4 regions of the Nocardia sp. NBC_00403 genome follow, and region 4 is predicted to be linked to each of the others. Evidence: riboswitches for the same ligand, from Rfam matches in the RefSeq annotation. Region 4 holds a riboswitch; each other region holds the start of a gene.
The links. Region 4 has a riboswitch for S-adenosylmethionine ahead of OHQ90_RS02490 (rhodanese-like domain-containing protein). Riboswitches for the same ligand answer to the same signal wherever they lie in the genome.
Positions count from the first base shown of each region.

Region 1: linked by a shared signal. The riboswitch ahead of OHQ90_RS10410 (bifunctional o-acetylhomoserine/o-acetylserine sulfhydrylase) and the one ahead of OHQ90_RS02490 (rhodanese-like domain-containing protein) in region 4 are both predicted to bind S-adenosylmethionine.
Region 2: linked by a shared signal. The riboswitch ahead of OHQ90_RS16195 (amino acid ABC transporter permease) and the one ahead of OHQ90_RS02490 (rhodanese-like domain-containing protein) in region 4 are both predicted to bind S-adenosylmethionine.
Region 3: linked by a shared signal. The riboswitch ahead of OHQ90_RS07110 (aminotransferase class V-fold PLP-dependent enzyme) and the one ahead of OHQ90_RS02490 (rhodanese-like domain-containing protein) in region 4 are both predicted to bind S-adenosylmethionine.

Region 1 is NZ_CP107939.1:2,392,647-2,396,853, reverse strand. It holds gene OHQ90_RS10420 (MFS transporter) at 1-774, opposite strand, end outside; gene OHQ90_RS10415 (TetR/AcrR family transcriptional regulator) at 909-1,658, shown strand; SAM riboswitch class IV at 1,711-1,821, shown strand; gene OHQ90_RS10410 (bifunctional o-acetylhomoserine/o-acetylserine sulfhydrylase) at 1,908-3,257, shown strand; gene metX (homoserine O-acetyltransferase MetX) at 3,332-4,207, shown strand, end outside.
Region 2 is NZ_CP107939.1:3,676,537-3,680,743, forward strand. It holds gene OHQ90_RS16185 (ABC transporter substrate-binding protein) at 1-834, opposite strand, end outside; gene OHQ90_RS16190 (amino acid ABC transporter ATP-binding protein) at 842-1,645, opposite strand; gene OHQ90_RS16195 (amino acid ABC transporter permease) at 1,642-2,577, opposite strand; SAM riboswitch class I at 3,016-3,109, opposite strand; gene OHQ90_RS16200 (hypothetical protein) at 3,393-4,130, shown strand.
Region 3 is NZ_CP107939.1:1,641,500-1,645,706, forward strand. It holds gene OHQ90_RS07100 (DHA2 family efflux MFS transporter permease subunit) at 1-735, shown strand, start outside; gene OHQ90_RS07105 (LysE family translocator) at 737-1,381, opposite strand; SAM riboswitch class IV at 1,521-1,634, shown strand; gene OHQ90_RS07110 (aminotransferase class V-fold PLP-dependent enzyme) at 1,681-3,003, shown strand; gene OHQ90_RS07115 (Uma2 family endonuclease) at 3,114-3,713, shown strand; gene OHQ90_RS07120 (flavin reductase family protein) at 3,720-4,207, opposite strand, start outside.
Region 4 is NZ_CP107939.1:570,533-574,739, forward strand. It holds gene OHQ90_RS02480 (RpiB/LacA/LacB family sugar-phosphate isomerase) at 1-142, opposite strand, end outside; gene OHQ90_RS02485 (O-succinylhomoserine sulfhydrylase) at 237-1,451, opposite strand; gene OHQ90_RS02490 (rhodanese-like domain-containing protein) at 1,448-1,864, opposite strand; SAM riboswitch class IV at 1,879-1,995, opposite strand; gene OHQ90_RS02495 (Rv0361 family membrane protein) at 2,058-2,513, opposite strand; gene OHQ90_RS02500 (FAD-dependent oxidoreductase) at 2,854-4,207, shown strand, end outside.

The DNA of each region.
Region 1 (4,207 bases), 1.8 Mb from region 4:
GATCGCGACGAATGCGATCAGCAGCGCGACACCCGCGACGATCAGCCCGAGGGTGCTGCCCGCCAGCCAGCCGTCGTCGGCGGCGCGGCTGAAGCCGTACACGATCGCGATCAGGCCGAGCGTCACGGTGACGGCACCCGGCACGTCGTAGCCGCCGGTGCGCGGGGCCGGTATGTCCTTCACCACAAAGGCCAGCGCACCGACCAGAGCGAGAATGGCGATCGGGGTGTTCACCAGCAGGCACCAGCGCCAGGAGGCGTACTCGGTGAGCGCGCCACCCGCGATCAGCCCGAGCGCGGCCCCGCCCGCGGAGATTCCAGCGAAGACACCGAACGCGGTCGCGCGTTCTTTGGCCTCGGTGAAAGTGACCGAGAGCAGCGAAAGTGCCGCCGGCGCAAGCAAAGCCGCGAAGGCGCCCTGCAGCGCGCGGCCGGCGAACAGCTCCACACCGTTCTGCGCGAGACCCGCCAGCGCGGAAGCCGCCGCGAATCCGACGAGACCGACAATGAAGATCCGGCGCCTGCCGAGGTAGTCGGCGAGCCGGCCGCCGAGCAACAGCAGACCGCCGAAGATCAGCGTGTAGGCAGTGAGCATCCATTGCTTGTTGCCATCACTGATGTCGAGATCACGTTGTGCGAACGGCAGCGAGATGGTCACGATGGTGGCATCCAGCACCACCATGAGCTGGGCCAATGCGATCACCCCCAGGGCCCACCAGCGCGCCGAACTGCCCTGTTTTCCCGGAACGTCTACCGCTGTCGCAGTCTCGGTCACCTTGATCTCCTTGAAACTCGAAGTCGTGACGCCATCCTGTCATTGTCAGACATTTGTCGTCAAGGGAAAAATGTCGCAATCCGACATTTGACCGCTAACGACACGAAAAGTCCCGGTTGCGATACAGTGGAAGGATGCTCGAGTCATCAACGCCGACCGGCGCGAGCGCAGCAGCGGACTCCCCTGCCAGCGCCGAGTCGAACCAGGACCCGGACCAGGACCGGGCTGTAAATCCGGCGCCTGCCGGCCTGCGCGAGCGCAAGAAGCAGCAAACCCGGTTGCGCATCATCGAGGTCGGACTCGACCTCTGCGACGCGCACGGTTTCGATGCCACCACCGTCGAGCAGATCGCGAATGCCGCCGACGTCTCACCCCGCACGATCAACCGGTATTTCGACAGCAAAGAGGACATCATCCTCGGGCCGATCAAGGACTTCGGCCGCACCGTCGCCGAGACCCTGCGCGGACTCCCGGTCACCGGCAACGAGCTGCAAGCGCTGCGTGAGGCCTTCCTACGGACCATCGACCAGGCGGTAGATGGAAATGACAGGATGCTGTCGTTCCGGCAGTTCCAGCAAATGCAGCGCATCCTGCGCAGCAGTCCGTCGGTCAGTACGCGCAGCCTCGAGCACGCCGACAACAAGACCGCCGCGATCGCCGAGGTGCTCGCGCAACGACTCCACACCCAGCCCGACTCGTTGCAGGTGCGCCTGATCGTCGGCACCTGGCAGCTGATCGGACAGCTCGGGATGGAATGTTCGGTCGACATCTTCGACGAACACGATCCGGCGGCGGCGGCCTTGGCGGGCCGCGCCGCGTTCCTCTCCACCTTCGACGAGTTCGTACGCATCTGCTGCGTCCCCTTGGCCGCCGCAACCCGGTGAGTTTCGACGACGATTTCGATCGTCGACCGACCGCCAGCTATGATGCCGATCAGGTCATGAGTGCCAGCGCGAAGCCCCGGCTTGCTGGACGGCAACCCTCCAGCTGCGGTGGGGTGCTCCGGGTGATGACCGGGCTCTCGAAAGTCGAGAGCAAGCGCGCACTTCAGGAGGTACCCCCAATGTGTTGTTGTCCGTCGCCCACATCCCATTAGCAAGTAGTTCTGGCGAACAACCCCTTTGGAGCAAGACATGAGTGACCCCATCGCGTCCGCGGCCGATCTCGATCCGATCGCATCCGATCCGACGCAGTGGTCCTTCGAGACCAAGCAGGTCCACGCGGGGCAGGCCCCGGACGAGGCCACCGGCGCCCGCGCCCTCCCGATCTACCAGACCACCTCCTACGCCTTCCGTGACACTGATCACGCGGCCGCGTTGTTCGGCCTCGCCGAGCCGGGCAACATCTACACCAGGATCATGAACCCGACCCAGGGCGTGGTCGAGCAGCGCATCGCCGCCCTGGAAGGTGGCGTCGCCGCGCTGCTGCTGGCCTCGGGACAGGCCGCGGAGACCTACGCGATCCTCAACCTGGCCTCGGCAGGCGACCACATCGTGTCCAGTCCGCACCTCTACGGCGGCACCTACAACCTCTTCCACTACTCGCTGCCCAAGCTCGGCATCGAGGTCTCCTTCGTGGCGGACCCCGACGACCTGGAGCAGTGGCGTGCGGCCATCCGGCCGAACACCAAGGCGTTCTACGGCGAGACCATCGCCAACCCGAGCAGCGCCATCTTCGACATCCCGGGAATCTCCGCGATCGCGCATGCCAACGGACTGCCACTGATCGTGGACAACACGGTCGCCACCCCGTACCTGATCCAGCCGCTCGCGCACGGTGCCGACATCGTCGTGCACTCGGCGACCAAGTACCTGGGCGGCCACGGCACCGCGGTCGCGGGTGTGATCGTCGACGGCGGCACGTTCGACTGGACCGTGCATGACGAGCAGGGCGAGCCGCGGTTCCCGGGTTTCACCACACCGGACCCGAGCTATCACGGTGCGGTGTTCGCCGACCTCGGCGCACCCGCGTACGCGCTGAAGGCTCGCGTGCAGCTGCTGCGCGACCTCGGTGCCGCGGTGTCGCCGTTCAACGCCTTCTTGATCAGTCAGGGCGTCGAGACGCTGAGCCTGCGCCTGGAGCGCCACGTCGCCAATGCGCAGGCGGTGGCCGAGTTCCTGACCGGCCAGCCCGCCGTCGAAGCGGTGTACTACGCGGGCCTACCGTCCTCGCCGTGGCACGAGCGCGCCAAGCAGCTCGCACCGAAGGGGCCGGGCGCGATTGTTGCGTTCGAGCTCAGCGGCGGTGTCGATGCGGGCAAGAAGTTCGTGGACGCATTAGCCCTGCACAGTCATGTCGCTAACATCGGTGATGTGCGTTCTCTCGTGATCCATCCCGCCTCGACCACGCACTCGCAGCTGACACCCGAGGAGCAGTTGGCCTCCGGCGTCACGCCGGGGCTGGTTCGGCTGGCGGTGGGCATCGAGGGAATCGACGACATCCTCGCCGATCTGCGAGCCGGTTTCGCGGCGGCGGCGACGTGACCGTGCGCGCCGAACCGAGTGCCGTGCGACCCGCCGCGGCGGTGGCCCTGCCACCGCCGGACGGGCGGCTCGGCATGATCGCCATCGGGGACGTGCGGCTGGAGAACGGCGCACTCGTCCAGGACGTGCACCTGGCCGTGCAGCGCTGGGGTGAGCTCTCCCCCACGCTGGACAACGTGGTGCTGGTCGAGCACGCGCTGACCGGCGACTCGCATGTGATCGGACGCCCGGACGACATCCATCCGCTGCCGGGGTGGTGGGACGGCATGGTCGGCCCCGGCGCGCCGATCGACACCGACGAGTGGTGTGTCATCGCGGCGAACGTGCTCGGCGGCTGCATGGGCAGCACCGGACCCACCTCGCTGGCTCCGGACGGAAAGCCATGGGGTGCAAGGTTTCCGGAGATTTCGATCCGCGATCAGGTGAACGCGGAAGTGGCGCTGATGGATCTGCTCGGCATCGAAAGGCTGGCCGCGGTCGTCGGCGGGTCGATGGGCGGCATGCGAGTGCTGGAGTGGATGGTCGGCACCCCGGGTCGGGTCGGCGCCGCCCTGGTGCTCGCCGTCGGCGCGCGCGCCACCGCCGACCAGATCGGCACGCAGACAACGCAAATCGCCGCGATCAAGGCCGACCCCGACTGGCAGGGCGGCGACTATCACGACACCGATCGCGCCCCGACGACCGGCATGGGCATCGCACGGCGCATCGCGCACCTGACCTATCGGACCGAGTCCGAGCTGGATCACCGCTTCGAGAACAACGCACAGGGCGACGAGGATCCGTGGCGCGGCGGCCGCTATGCGGTGCAGAGCTATCTGGACCATCAGGCCGATAAGCTCTGTAGCCGTTTCGATCCGGCCACCTACGTCTTGCTCACCGAGGCGATGAACCGGCACGACATCGGGCGCGGGCGCGGCGGGGTCGAGGCCGCGCTTGCCGCGACGCCGGTG
Region 2 (4,207 bases), 3.1 Mb from region 4:
GGTGAGCACGCCGATCTCGCCCTGGAGCGCCTCGCCCGCGCCGGAGAAGGTGGCCACGATCTTGGTCTGATCCGCGGTTGCCGCGTGGTAGATCGCGGTGGGGTTGGGTCCGATGTAGCCGTCGAGGCGATGCGAGGCGAGCGCCAGATAGTAGTCGCTGGTCTTGTCGAAGTAGGCGATGTCGATGGCGGGCAGTTTGTCGGCGGCGTTCTGCTCGTTCCACTTCACCAGCAGCTGTTCCTGGTTGGTGCCGGTGCCGACGCCGATACGCTTGCCTGCCAGGCTCTTACGATCCCGGTAGTCGAGCGTGCTGTCCTTGGGGATCTCGAGTGCGACGTTGTCGGTGCGGTAGGTGGCGAAGTCGTACTTCTCTTTGCGTTCCTCGGTGACGGTGACATTGCTGATGAACGCGTCCACCTCGCCGGAATCCACCCGGACGAAGTTCTGTGTCCAATCTGCCACCGTCGCTTCGAGTTTCAGTCCGAGGATGTCGGCGATCAGGGTGGCGAAGTCGATCTCGGAACCCACCACGGTCTTGTCGTCGGTGGCGTAGAAGCGCAGTGGAGGTGCGGTGCCGGACGCGCCGGTCACCACCAGGGTGCCGCGGTCGCGAATGGATCGGGGCACCTCGGCGGCGATGGCGTCGACCTTGGCTGTGTGCACCCGGCCCGATTGGGCGGGGGAGAGGTCGAAGGCGACCGTGCCCGCAGGCGCGACGACGGTATCCTCGTCGGGATCGGTGCCGCAGCCGGAGACCAGCACAGCGACCGTGGCGGCGACGCCGACCAGGGCGGAGAACTTCATCGAATACCTGTTCATCAGGGGAGCGCGCATCGTGCGCTCAGCGGACTCGGGACAGAAATGCGCGGGTGCGCGGATGTTCGGGGTTGTCGAGAACCGCGGCGGGTGCGCCCTGCTCGACGATCGCGCCCGCATCGAGGAACACGACAGTGTCGGCTACCTCGCGGGCGAAACCGATCTCGTGGGTGACGATGACCAGCGCGGTGCCGCCGTCGGCAAGTCCGCGGATCACGTCGAGAACCTCGCCGACCAGCTCGGGGTCCAGCGCGGAGGTGGGTTCGTCGAAGAGGATCACCGGCGGTCGCAGCGCCAACGCCCGTGCGATCGCCACCCGTTGCTGCTGTCCGCCGGACAGCCGCCGCGGGTAGACATCGGCGAGCTCGCCGATGCCGACGCGGTCCAGCAGCGCCTTCGCCTCGCGCTCGATCTCCTGACGGGGGCGGCCCTGCGCGGAAATCGGCGCGAGCGTGACGTTGTCGAGCACTGTCAGATGCGGGAAGAGATTGAATTGCTGGAACACGAAACCGATGTGCGAGCGCTGCTTGCGGACCTCGCGGTCGGACAGTGCGTGCAGAGTGTTGCGGCGCTGCCGATATCCGATCAGCTCGCCGTCGATGTGTACGGTGCCCGCCGCTAGCGGCTCCAGATGGTTGATCACCCGCAGCAGTGTCGATTTGCCGGAACCGGAGGGGCCGATCACGGCGACCACTTCGCCTCTGGCGACGGTCAGATCGATGCCGCGAAGCACCTCGTGTGCGCCGTACGATTTGCGCACGCCACGGACCTCGACGGCGGGAGCCGCTCCGGTGCGCTGCTCGACTGTGTCGAGTGCCCCGGCGCTCATCGGGTCGCTCCACGCGGTGCGGCCGAACCGATGTCGGCAATCTCGCGCAGCCGCTGCCAGGCCCGCTGCCACGGTGTCGGCGGCGGTGTGCGCTGCGCGCCCCTGGCGTAGTGACGTTCGATGTAGAACTGCGCCACCGACAGGATCGTGGTCAGGATGATGTACCAGACCGTGGCGACCATCAACAGCGGCACCACTCGGCCATTGCGGCCGTAGACCACCTGGACCTGGTAGAAGAGTTCGGCGATCGCCATCACCGACACGATCGAGGTGCCCTTGAACAGGCTGATCACCTCGTTGGTCGCGTTCGGCAGGATGGAGCGCATCGCTTGGGGAACGACGATGGTGCGGAACTGGCGCAGCCGCGGAATACCGAGCGCCGCCGCCGCTTCCAGCTGGCCGGGATCGACGGAGATGAAACCGGCGCGGATGATCTCGGCCGAGTACGCCGCCTGGTGCAGTGCCAACCCGATCACTGCCGCGCTGAACCCGCTGATCACGCCGTTCACCTCGAAGGTCAGGAATGAAGGGCCGAACGGGATTCCGAGGGACAGGGTGTTGTACAGGTAGGCGAGGTTGAACCAGAACAGCAGCTGCACGATCAACGGAATCGATCGGAACGCCCAGATGTAGACCCACGAGATCACCCGCAGCACGGGATTGTTCGACAGTCGTGCGATCGCGAGCAGGGTACCGATCAGGAACCCGAGCGCCGTGCCCCACAGCGTGAGCTCCAGCGTGACCCGCAGCGCCGACAGCACCGACTTCGCGGTGAAGTACTTCGCGAACGTGGACCAATCCCAGCCGGGATTGGTCACCAAACCATGGACGAACTGTGCAAGCAGCACCAGCGCCACCGCACTGATCACCCACCGCCACGGATGCCGCGTCGGAGCAACCTTCAGCGCGGGCGTGCTGCGTGCGGCCGCCACGTTCTCGGTCGCGGTGGTTGCGGGCACACCGATGGCGGCGGTGGATCGTCCAGCGGAGGTCGTCGCACCCGCGTTGGGCGGATGGGCGATGCCACGGGACTCGACGGTGCCGGAAGTGGCGGATTCGCCGGATGCCGGGGTGGCGGGCTCGCCGGGTGCAGCCGTTGTGCCGGGCGCGTCGGGGGAGCCGGGTGCACCGCCGACGGCGGCGGCTGGGCCGAAGACGGCTGCGCCGGATGCGATGGACGCACTCATATCGAGGTCCTTCGAAGAAACGAACGAGACCGGCCCCTCATCAGGCGGTCACATCACCCGGCCAGTGACGGGTGCTCAGTCTGGCGGTGCGGTCAGTCGCGACAGCTCGCGGCGGTGATGTGGCACTGGTCGACATGGCGACGTGCCCAGCGGTTGACGCATTGCTCGGTGATCATTTCGGTTCCTCCATCGTTCCCGGCGGAAGCACCCGCACCCGGCGAGCGGGGGGTTGCTGCGACGTCGACGAGCCAGGTCTCTCGGTCGCTCTGGATGGTGCGACCCGCGGCGAGCGCGGGCCGTCGAAGGTCTAGCCGAAATAGCATGCGAAGTAAGGGCACTCCAGAACAAGGTTACGAATCAGCGTGAGCGCAGCCCTTGTCCGAGCGTCCGGTGCCCGCGATCATTGAGCCCGTCGTCGCGAGTAGCGCCTACGTTCTGGCCCGAAGCGCAGATCACGGGTGTGCGACGCGCCGGAAAGTTGCTATCTCGAAGAATTCCTGCTGTACGAGTTTGCTGAAGTACCCTGACCTCGATCGTGCCGACGTTGAGGAGGGTCCACAGTGACCGTTGTGCGCCGTCTGACCACGCTTACCGCCATCGCGGCCAGTGCTGCCGCGCTGGCCCTTGCCGCCCCTGCCACCGCCTTCGGCGCCCCGGCTGCTCCCGCTGCCCCTGCGGCTCCGGCTGCTCCGGCAGCGTCCGCCGAGCAGCCCGGTCTTGCCCGGACGGTCGCGCCCAACGATCTGGCCGGCACGTACCAGTCGGCAGTCGAGGCGCTGCGCGTCCTCGGCATGGACCCGTTCCTGTACCCGACCGCCGCGGCATTCTGCTCCGACGCCACTACTCTCGGCCTGGTCCCCGCCGTCGCGGGCGCCATCCCGGGCCCGTGGCCCAAGAACGCCATGAAGATCCCCGGCCTGGACCTCACCGCCGTCGAAAAGGGCGAGGTCATGTTCACTTTCGTGCCCTATGGCGTCGCCCCCGACACCTCGACCGAGTCCGGCATGCGTGTCGCCTGGGTGAACCTGAAGAACGGGCGCAGCGGCCTCACCTCGATGGGCCCACTCTCCGATATTTTCCGGGCTATGGTCCCCGACCAGGTCCCCGCGGAAGTCCGCCCTCTCGTCGAGCGGGCGATCCAGGACTTCTTCTTCGCCACCCTCCCGGCCGGCGGCATCCGCGCCGTCCCCGTGGACACAGGCTCGGGAACGGTGCTCGCCGCGATCTTCGGCACCGTCGAAAACGACGGCAACACCTGCTTCTTCCTCCCGACCATCGGCATCACCACGGTCAAATAGCCAGCCCGGCCCGACCCTTTCGGCCGTCCATCCGCCGCACCGTGTCACCACCGGGCACCCTGTGTAGAAGGTGTCCG
Region 3 (4,207 bases), 1.1 Mb from region 4:
GGACTCGGCGAATTCGGCAGTAGGGGAAGGTTTTCCGCGGTGTCGGTGTGGGTTCCCGTGCTGGTCGGTGTGGTGGCGCTCGGTGGCTTCGTGCTGCGCTCGGTGCGCAAGCATGGGCCGAAGGTCCTCGATGTCGGCTTGTTCGGCAATCCGATTTTTGCGACCGCGAACGTGGCCAACTTCTTCGCCGGCGTGGTGATGTTCGGGTCGATGCTGTTGCTGCCCTTGTACTTCCAGCTACTGCATGGCAAAGGGCTGATAGCCACCGGACTGTTGCTGCTCGCATTCGGTCTCGGCGGCATCGTCGCGATGCCGGTCGCGGGACGGCTGACCGACCGCTACGGCGGTGGTGTCGTCGCGGTGGCCGGCAATGCGTTGATCGTCGCGACCACCGTGCCGTTCGCGCTGTCGGACGCCTCGCTGAATTCCGTGCTGGTGCAAGCGTTACTGCTGGTCAGGGGTGTGGCGGCGGGACTGACCGGAATGCCCGTCGTGGCGGCAGCCTATGCGGCGGTGGGTCGCGAGCAGCTCCCGGATGCCGCATCGTTCGTCAATATCTTGCAGCGGGTGGGTGGCGCTGTCGGTGCGGCATTGATGGCGGTCGTCCTCTACCGTGTGGCCGCGGCGGGTGCGTCCGTCGATGTGGGCTTCCAGCGGTCGTTCTGGTGGCTCACCGGAGCGGGAGCTGTCGCGCTCGTTGCCTCGATCCTGTTGTGGCGCAAGGAAAAAGGGTGACCTAGGCGGCGGAGGCAGCAGTGCCGATGCCGAGCGCCGCGAGGACGGCCGCGCTCGCCTGCTCCAGGCGAGCGCGGACCTTCGGCTTGCGCAGCATCGCCACGGCGCGCGAGGCGGCGATCGCGAGCAGCACCATCTCCACCGCGGCGATGCTCGATTCGACCGCGCCGAGGGCGAGGGTGTTGGCGAAGGTGACGTCGGTGAGGAACTGGGGTAGCACCGCCAGGTAGAACAGGCCGACCTTCGGGTTGAACATGCACGACACCAGCCCGGCGGCGAATGCCGAGCGAATCGAGGCGGGAGCTCCGGAATTCGCCTGCGCGGTAACCGCTTCGGCCGGGTCGGAGGTAGCACGTCGCTGTCGCCGGTGATCGATCAGCGCCCGAACTCCCAAGTACACCAAGTAGATTCCGCCGACGATCTTGAGCGCGCGATAGGCCGTTGCCGACTGCTCCAGCACCGCGGCGACGCCCGCCGCGACCACAAACGCCCACACGATGCCGCCGAGCGCCGATCCGATCGCCGCCGCGATTCCGGGTCGCGCGTCCACGATCGAGAAGCGCAGCACCAGGAACGAATCGGGGCCGGGCGTGATCGACAGCAGTACGCACAGGCCGACGAAACTGAGCAGCAGGGAAAGCGTCACCCACCGATGGGACCGCACATCACGACATTGCGCAACCGGTTTCGACGTGCCGAAACCATGCTCGCCGGGCCCTGGCCGCGGGCGCCGTTTTTCCGATTCCGGTTGACAGCCGCCGGTGCGGTCTGCCAGTCTCGGTGCAGGTCATGAGTACCAGCATCAAGCCCTGGCTAGCTGGTCGGCAACCCTCCTCCGCGGTGGGGTGCTCCAGGTGACGACCTGGCCGCCGCCCGACCGGGCGCGGCAAGCGCGGACTCGTAAACCCCCTTGGTTCCGGGTCCCATAGCCGACGGGATTTCGTGATGACTGCTGTTGTGGACCAGACCTGTGCCGCCCTCGCCCGGGTCTCCGGCGACGACCTCCGGGTGCCGCTCGTCCAGGGCGGAACGACCACCTACGCGAACTTCGACTACGCCGCGAGCGCACCGGCATTGGCGCAGGTCACCGACCGGGTGCAGCAGCTGTTGCCGTTCTACGCGAGCGTGCACCGCGGTGCGGGCTACGCCTCGCGGATCTCCACCGAGTGCTACGAGGCGGCTCGTGGTTCGGTGGCCAGATTCCTCGATGCCGACGACGACCAGGTGGTGGTGTTCACCCGCAACACCACCGACTCGCTGAACCTGCTCGCCGCGTGCGTGCCCGGCGACACCGTGGTGCTGGATATCGAGCACCACGCCAACTTCCTGGCGTGGACACGCAAGGGTCGTCGCGTAGTCCGCGCCGCCGATACCGTGGCCGAGACCATCCGGCTGCTGGTCGCCGAACTGTGCAGCAAGCCCGCCGCGCTGCTCGCGGTCACCGGTGCCTCCAACGTCACCGGCGAGGTGCTGCCGTTGGAGCGGCTGGCCACCATCGCTCACCAATGCGGCGCGCGCATCCTGGTCGATGCCGCGCAGCTGGCTCCGCATCGCCGAATCAGCCTGCGCGACAGCGGCATCGACTACCTCGCCTGCTCCGGGCACAAGCTGTACGCGCCGTACGGCGCGGGTGTGCTCGTCGGGCGCCGCGATTGGCTGGATGCCGCCGATCCGTATCTGGCAGGCGGTGGCGCGGTTCGCGAGGTCACCACCACCGGTGCCGACTGGGCGCCCGCGCCGCAGCGCCACGAGGCAGGCTCGCCGAACGTCCTCGGCGCGGCCGCGCTCGCCGCCGCCTGCGACGCGCTCTGTGCGATCGATCCCGAAACCCTCGCCACCCACGAACGCCTGCTCGCCGACCGGCTCCGCGCGGGCCTTTCCGCCATCCCCGGCGTCAACCTGCTGCGTATCTGGGACGACAGCCCCGACACCGTCGGCATCGTCGCCTTCACCCTGGACGGCTTCGTCCCTGGCCATGTAGCCGCCTATCTCTCCGCCGAACACGGCATCGGCATCCGCGACGGCCGCTTCTGCGCCCACCCGCTGCTGGCTCGCCTCGGTCTCGACGGCGCACTGCGCGCCAGCATCGGCCTCGGCACCAGCTCCACCGACGTCGACCGCCTCGTAGATGCCATCGCCACCCTCGTCGAATCCGGTGCCGGCTGGAACTACGCCGCCACCGACGGCCTCTGGAACCCCACCCCGGAAACCCGCCCCTTCACCAGCCCCGACACCACCGACGGCGCGGCACCCTGCCGCATCGGCTGACCGGTCTTTGCGTGGTTGTCCGCGATCACCCTCGGCATCGAAGATCTTCACAGCGGCACTTCGCTCTATAACATCGACACCATGGCCGAGGGCATCGATGAGCAGCGTCTATGACTACCTTGCCCGCATGGGCCAGCGATCCGGGCGCTCTGCTCATCACTGAAGAGGGCTACGACATATTGCCGGAAGATGTGCAGCGGCAGATCGAGGTCGTCGACGGTCACGTGATCTTCTGCCGCAGTGGCAGCTTCCAGCACAACAACGTTGCCAGACGGTTGGCGAACAGTGTGGAGCAAGCGAGGCCTGCCGAACCCTGCACCGGCGTGGTGACCGACTTCGAAATGCACTATGTCCGAAGCCGTCCGGGGAGCCCGCGGTTTTCGTTCCGTCGTCCCGACGTGGCGTTGCATCGGTGCATCGATGAGGACCGGAAGCTGACAACTGCGGACGTGCTGTTGGTGGCCGAGGTTGTGTCGCCGGGGTCCGAATACACCGACACCGTCGATAAGCGCGCCGAGTATGCGCACGACGGGATACCGATCTATCTGGTCGTGCACTTGGACGCCGAACGGCGGGTCAAGATCATCCAGGAGTATCGCCTCGACTGGGCCAGTCAAAGTTATCGGCTCGCGGAGACACACCAGGATGTGCTGCGACTCAGCGAGCCCTTCCCGGTCGAGATCTTCTTCAGCGCGCTGGACGTCGGGTAATCGGGCTCATTCGCCGAGGGCGCTCGGGCGGTGGTAGCGGCCGTTGTAGTAGAGCAGCGGCGCGGCGGCCGGTTTTTCATCGGTGTTGTCGTGGACACGGGTGACCAGGCCGACGGCGAGGGTGTGGTCACCGATGGGGATGAGCTGTTGGATGACGGCGCGGACCCAGATGGGGGTGCCGTGCAGGACCGGCTCACCGGTGTCGAGGGTGGTCCACAGTGAGCGGTCGGTGAAACGTTCCTCCGCGGCGCGCGCGAAGCGCTGGGCCAGGTGGTGCTGGTGTTCACCGAGGAAGTGGATGACCACCGAGTCGGCTTTCAACAGAGCGGCGATGCTCGAGGAGGTGTGCGCGATATTGAAGGAGACCAGCGGGGGTTGCAGCGACAATGACGCGAAGGATGTCGCGGTGAAGCCGACCGGGCCGTTCTCGGAGCAGAGCGTGACGACCGTGACGCCCGCGGGATAGTGGCGCATGGAGGCGCGGTATTGCTCGG
Region 4 (4,207 bases):
CCGCACTGGCCCAGGCCCAGTCGTCGCGCTCCACCTCGGAAAGCGCCCCGTGCGCGAGTGTCTCCAGCCCGCGCCGATGCAACTCCTCGATCAGTTCCTTCGCCACCCCGACACGCTCGTCTGCCGCCACCGAGATCCGCATACGTCCAGGGTAGGCACCCGGCGGCGCCGCAGGTCGCCGAACAGGACATCACCGTGCTCGTTCTCGACGATGTCCCGCTCGCGGCGCGGACGCTCTAGCTGAGAGCGTGGCCGAGGTCGTCGAGAAGGTCTTCGACGTCCTCGAGGCCCACCGAGATGCGGACGACGCCGTCGGTGAGGCCGATGGTCGCGCGACCTTCCGGGCCCATGGCGCGGTGGGTGGTGGTGGCCGGGTGGGTGATGAGGGTCTTGGAGTCGCCGAGGTTGTTGGAGATATCGACGATGCGCAAGCGATTGAGCACCTCGAAGGCGCGCTTCTTGCCTTCATCCGCAGGCGCGTTCAGCTCGAAGGTGACCACCGTGCCACCGCCGCTCATCTGGCTCACGGCCAGTGCGTGCTGCGGATGTGATTCCAGGAAGGGGTATTTCACCCAGCCGACAGACTTGTTGCCCTCGAGGAACTGAGCGATGCACAGCGCGGCTTCCGTGGAATGACGCACCCGCAGCGGCATCGTCTCCAAGCCCTTGAGCAGGGTCCACGCATTGAACGGGCTCAAGGCGGGACCGGTGTGGCGCATCAGATTCTTCACCGGGCCGTCGATGTAGTCCCGCGCACCGAGAATCGCGCCGCCGAGCACCCGGCCCTGGCCGTCGATGTGCTTGGTACCGGAATACACCAGGACGTCGGCGCCGAGTTCGAAACCACGCTGCAGCAGCGGCGTGGCGAAGACGTTGTCCAGCACCACCTTCGCGCCCGCGGCGTGTGCGAGTTCGGTGACCCTGCGCACGTCCACCAGCGTCTGCATCGGGTTGGCGGGCGTCTCGAAGAACACCGCCTGGGTGGGCACCGACAATGCCCGCTCCCACTGATCCAGGTCGTCACCGTCGACGAAGACGGTTTCGATCCCCCAGCGCGGCAGAATCTCGTTGCACACCACGAAGCAGGAGCCGAACAGGCTGCGTGCGGCAACCAGTCGGTCACCGGCGCCGAGCAGCGCGCCGAGCGCGGTGAAGACGGCGGACATGCCGCTCGCCGTGGCGAAGCAGGCTTCGGCGCCATCCATCAGCCGCAGCCGCTCCTCGAACATGGCGACCGTCGGGTTGCCGTAGCGGGAGTAGACGAAATGTTCGACCTCGCCGGTGAACGCGGCCTCGGCGGCCTCGGCGCTCTCGTAGACGAAGCCGGAGGTCAGATACAGCGCTTCGGCCGTCTCCTCGAAACCGGAGCGCCGCAGGCCACCGCGCACGCCGAGGGTCGCCGGACCGACGCCATCGGGCAGTGGCTTGTCGAAGGAGCCGCCGGTGATCACGACTGCCGCCACGGGAGGCCGATGGCCCGCCAGCCGGAGCCGCCACGATGACCGGTCGCGTCGAGGCCGCCCTCGAAGCCATCCAGCACGTTGTAGGACGGTCCGATCCCGACCCCGGTCGCGGTGTTCGCGGCATGCGCGGAACGCTGGCCGGAGCGACACAGGAACACGACGGGAGCCTCCGGGTTGCGGCCGTCGAGCGCCTGGGTCAGCTGCTCGACGAACGCACCATTGCGGGTGCCGGTGCCGTCGACCCACTCGATCAGCACCGTCGGGCGCTCGATCGATGTGGTGTCGGGAACTCCGACGAAGCGCCATTCGGCTTCGGTACGCACGTCCACCAGGACGGCTTCGGGGTTGTCCCGCAGTAATTCCCACGCCTGCTGCGGGGTGATGTCACCGGCATAACTCATATGGACCTCCTGTGAATCCGCTCTTGCCGCACCTGGGTTTCGGTGCGCGGCCAGGTCGTCACCCGGAGCACCCCGCCGCGGAGGAGGGTTGCCGACCAGCAAGCCGGGGCTTGACGCTGGTTCTCATGACCTGGTTCTGAGATTGCCTGGGCGGGGGTCACCCTGTCAAACCCCAGTTCACGACGCGGGATGGTCAACCGCAGATGAGCCAGCGGTCGCCCGATCGCGTCAGATTCCAGGTCGCCGTGGCTGCCTTGCCGTCGACCTCGGTGGTGACCGTCGCCTTCGCCCGGTCACCGTCGACCATCGGATTCTCGATTTTTGTTATCTCGACGGTCTTTCCGGTTTCGAGGCCGCCGAGCTGGGTGGCCAGCGACGACTTGCGCTCGTCGAATCCGTCGCACGCCACACCCGGCGGCGGCGTGACATCGCTGCGACCGCGAGCCTCCGCGTAGTTGCGGACCGCCGCCGCGATGCGATCTGCTTCTGTGACATTTTTCTCAGCCGGTGACAGCAGCCCGCCGAGCACGATCCCGACGACCACGATGACCGCGACCACCGCCGCCGCGATGAACGGCCACGGGGTGCGGGAGTCGGTCTGGTCGACCTCGATTACGGCGTCGCCGTCGGTGTCTTGCTGATCGGTCATGTTCACGATGATCCCTGGTCGGCGGGGTTATCGAGCGCCCACCCCCGAACTCGGCGACACGCCGCGGAGGATCCGTGCGCGCAGCGGTTACCTCGGGGCACACCGTGGGTAAGCAGTGGGAGGCAGGCCGTCGTGGCCGCAAGCCGGTCACCGCACCGGCGCGGACTGCCACGCGGACCACCGATAGAATCGCGAGACTGCGGCCTGCTGTCATAGCTGATATGACAGCGAGTCGGCACCAGTGTCCGCACATCAGGTGCAACCACAGCGGCGCGTCGAGTTAGCCTAGGCTAAGACCGACGCCATTAATTGTTTTCGACCTTAAGGGTGCGCGTAAGAGATGACCGAACAGAGTGCAGCGACCCGCCCGCTCCGCATCGCGATCGTGGGCGCAGGGCCGGCCGGCATCTACGCCGCCGACGCATTGATGAAGTCAGATGCGCAAGTGTCGATCGACTTGTTCGAGCGCATGCCTGCTCCGTTCGGGCTGATCCGCTACGGCGTCGCGCCCGACCATCCGCGCATCAAGGGCATCATCACCGCCCTGCACAAGGTGCTCGACAAGCCGCAGGTGCGCCTGCTCGGCAACATCGACTACGGCACCGACATCACCCTCGACGACCTGCGCACCTTCTATGACGCGGTCATCTTCTCCACCGGTGCCAACGCCGACCGCGCCCTGGACATCCCCGGCATCGGTCTCGACGGCAGCTACGGCGCGGCGGACTTCGTGTCCTGGTACGACGGACACCCCGATGTGCCGCGCACCTGGCCGCTGGAGGCCGAGAAGGTCGCCGTCCTCGGTGTCGGCAATGTGGCGCTCGACGTGGCACGGGTGCTCGCCAAGACCGGCGACGAACTGCTGCCCACCGAGATTCCGCCGAACGTCTACCAGGGCCTCGAGGCCAACAAGGCGGTCGAGGTCCACGTGTTCGGCCGCCGCGGCCCCGCCCAGGCGAAGTTCACCCCGCTGGAGCTGCGCGAGCTGGACCACTCCCCGACCATCGAGGTCATCGTCGACCCGGAAGACATCGACTACGACGAGGGCTCCGAGGCCGCGCGCCGGCACTCCAAGCAGGTCGACATGATCGCCAACACCCTCGAGCAGTGGGCCATCCGCGACGCGGGCAACCGCCCGCACAAGCTGTTCCTGCACTTCTTCGAGTCCCCTTCGGAGATCATCGGCGAGAACGGCCAGGTCGTCGGCTTGCGCACCGAGCGAACCCAGCTCGACGGCACCGGAAACGTCAAGGGCACCGGGGTGTACCGGGACTGGGACGTCCAGGCCGTGTACCGCGCTGTCGGCTACCTGTCGCAGAACCTCACCAACCTGCCCTTCGACGATCAGGCAGGCACCGTGCCCAACGAGGCCGGTCGGGTGATCGGTGACGAGAACGCGGACGGCGCCGACCGCTACCTGCCCGCCACCTACGTCACCGGCTGGATCAAGCGCGGCCCCGTCGGCCTCATCGGCCACACCAAGGGCGACGCCAACGAAACCGTGGCCTGCCTGCTCGACGACAGCGCGAACTTCACCCCGGCCGCCCAGCCGGAACTGGACGCGGTGACCGCGTTCCTGGAGAGCAAGGGCATCCCTTTCACCACCTGGCAGGGCTGGTACCGCCTGGACGCGCACGAGCGCGCCCTCGGCGAGCCGGAGGGTCGCGAACGCGTCAAGGTGGTCGAGCGTGAAG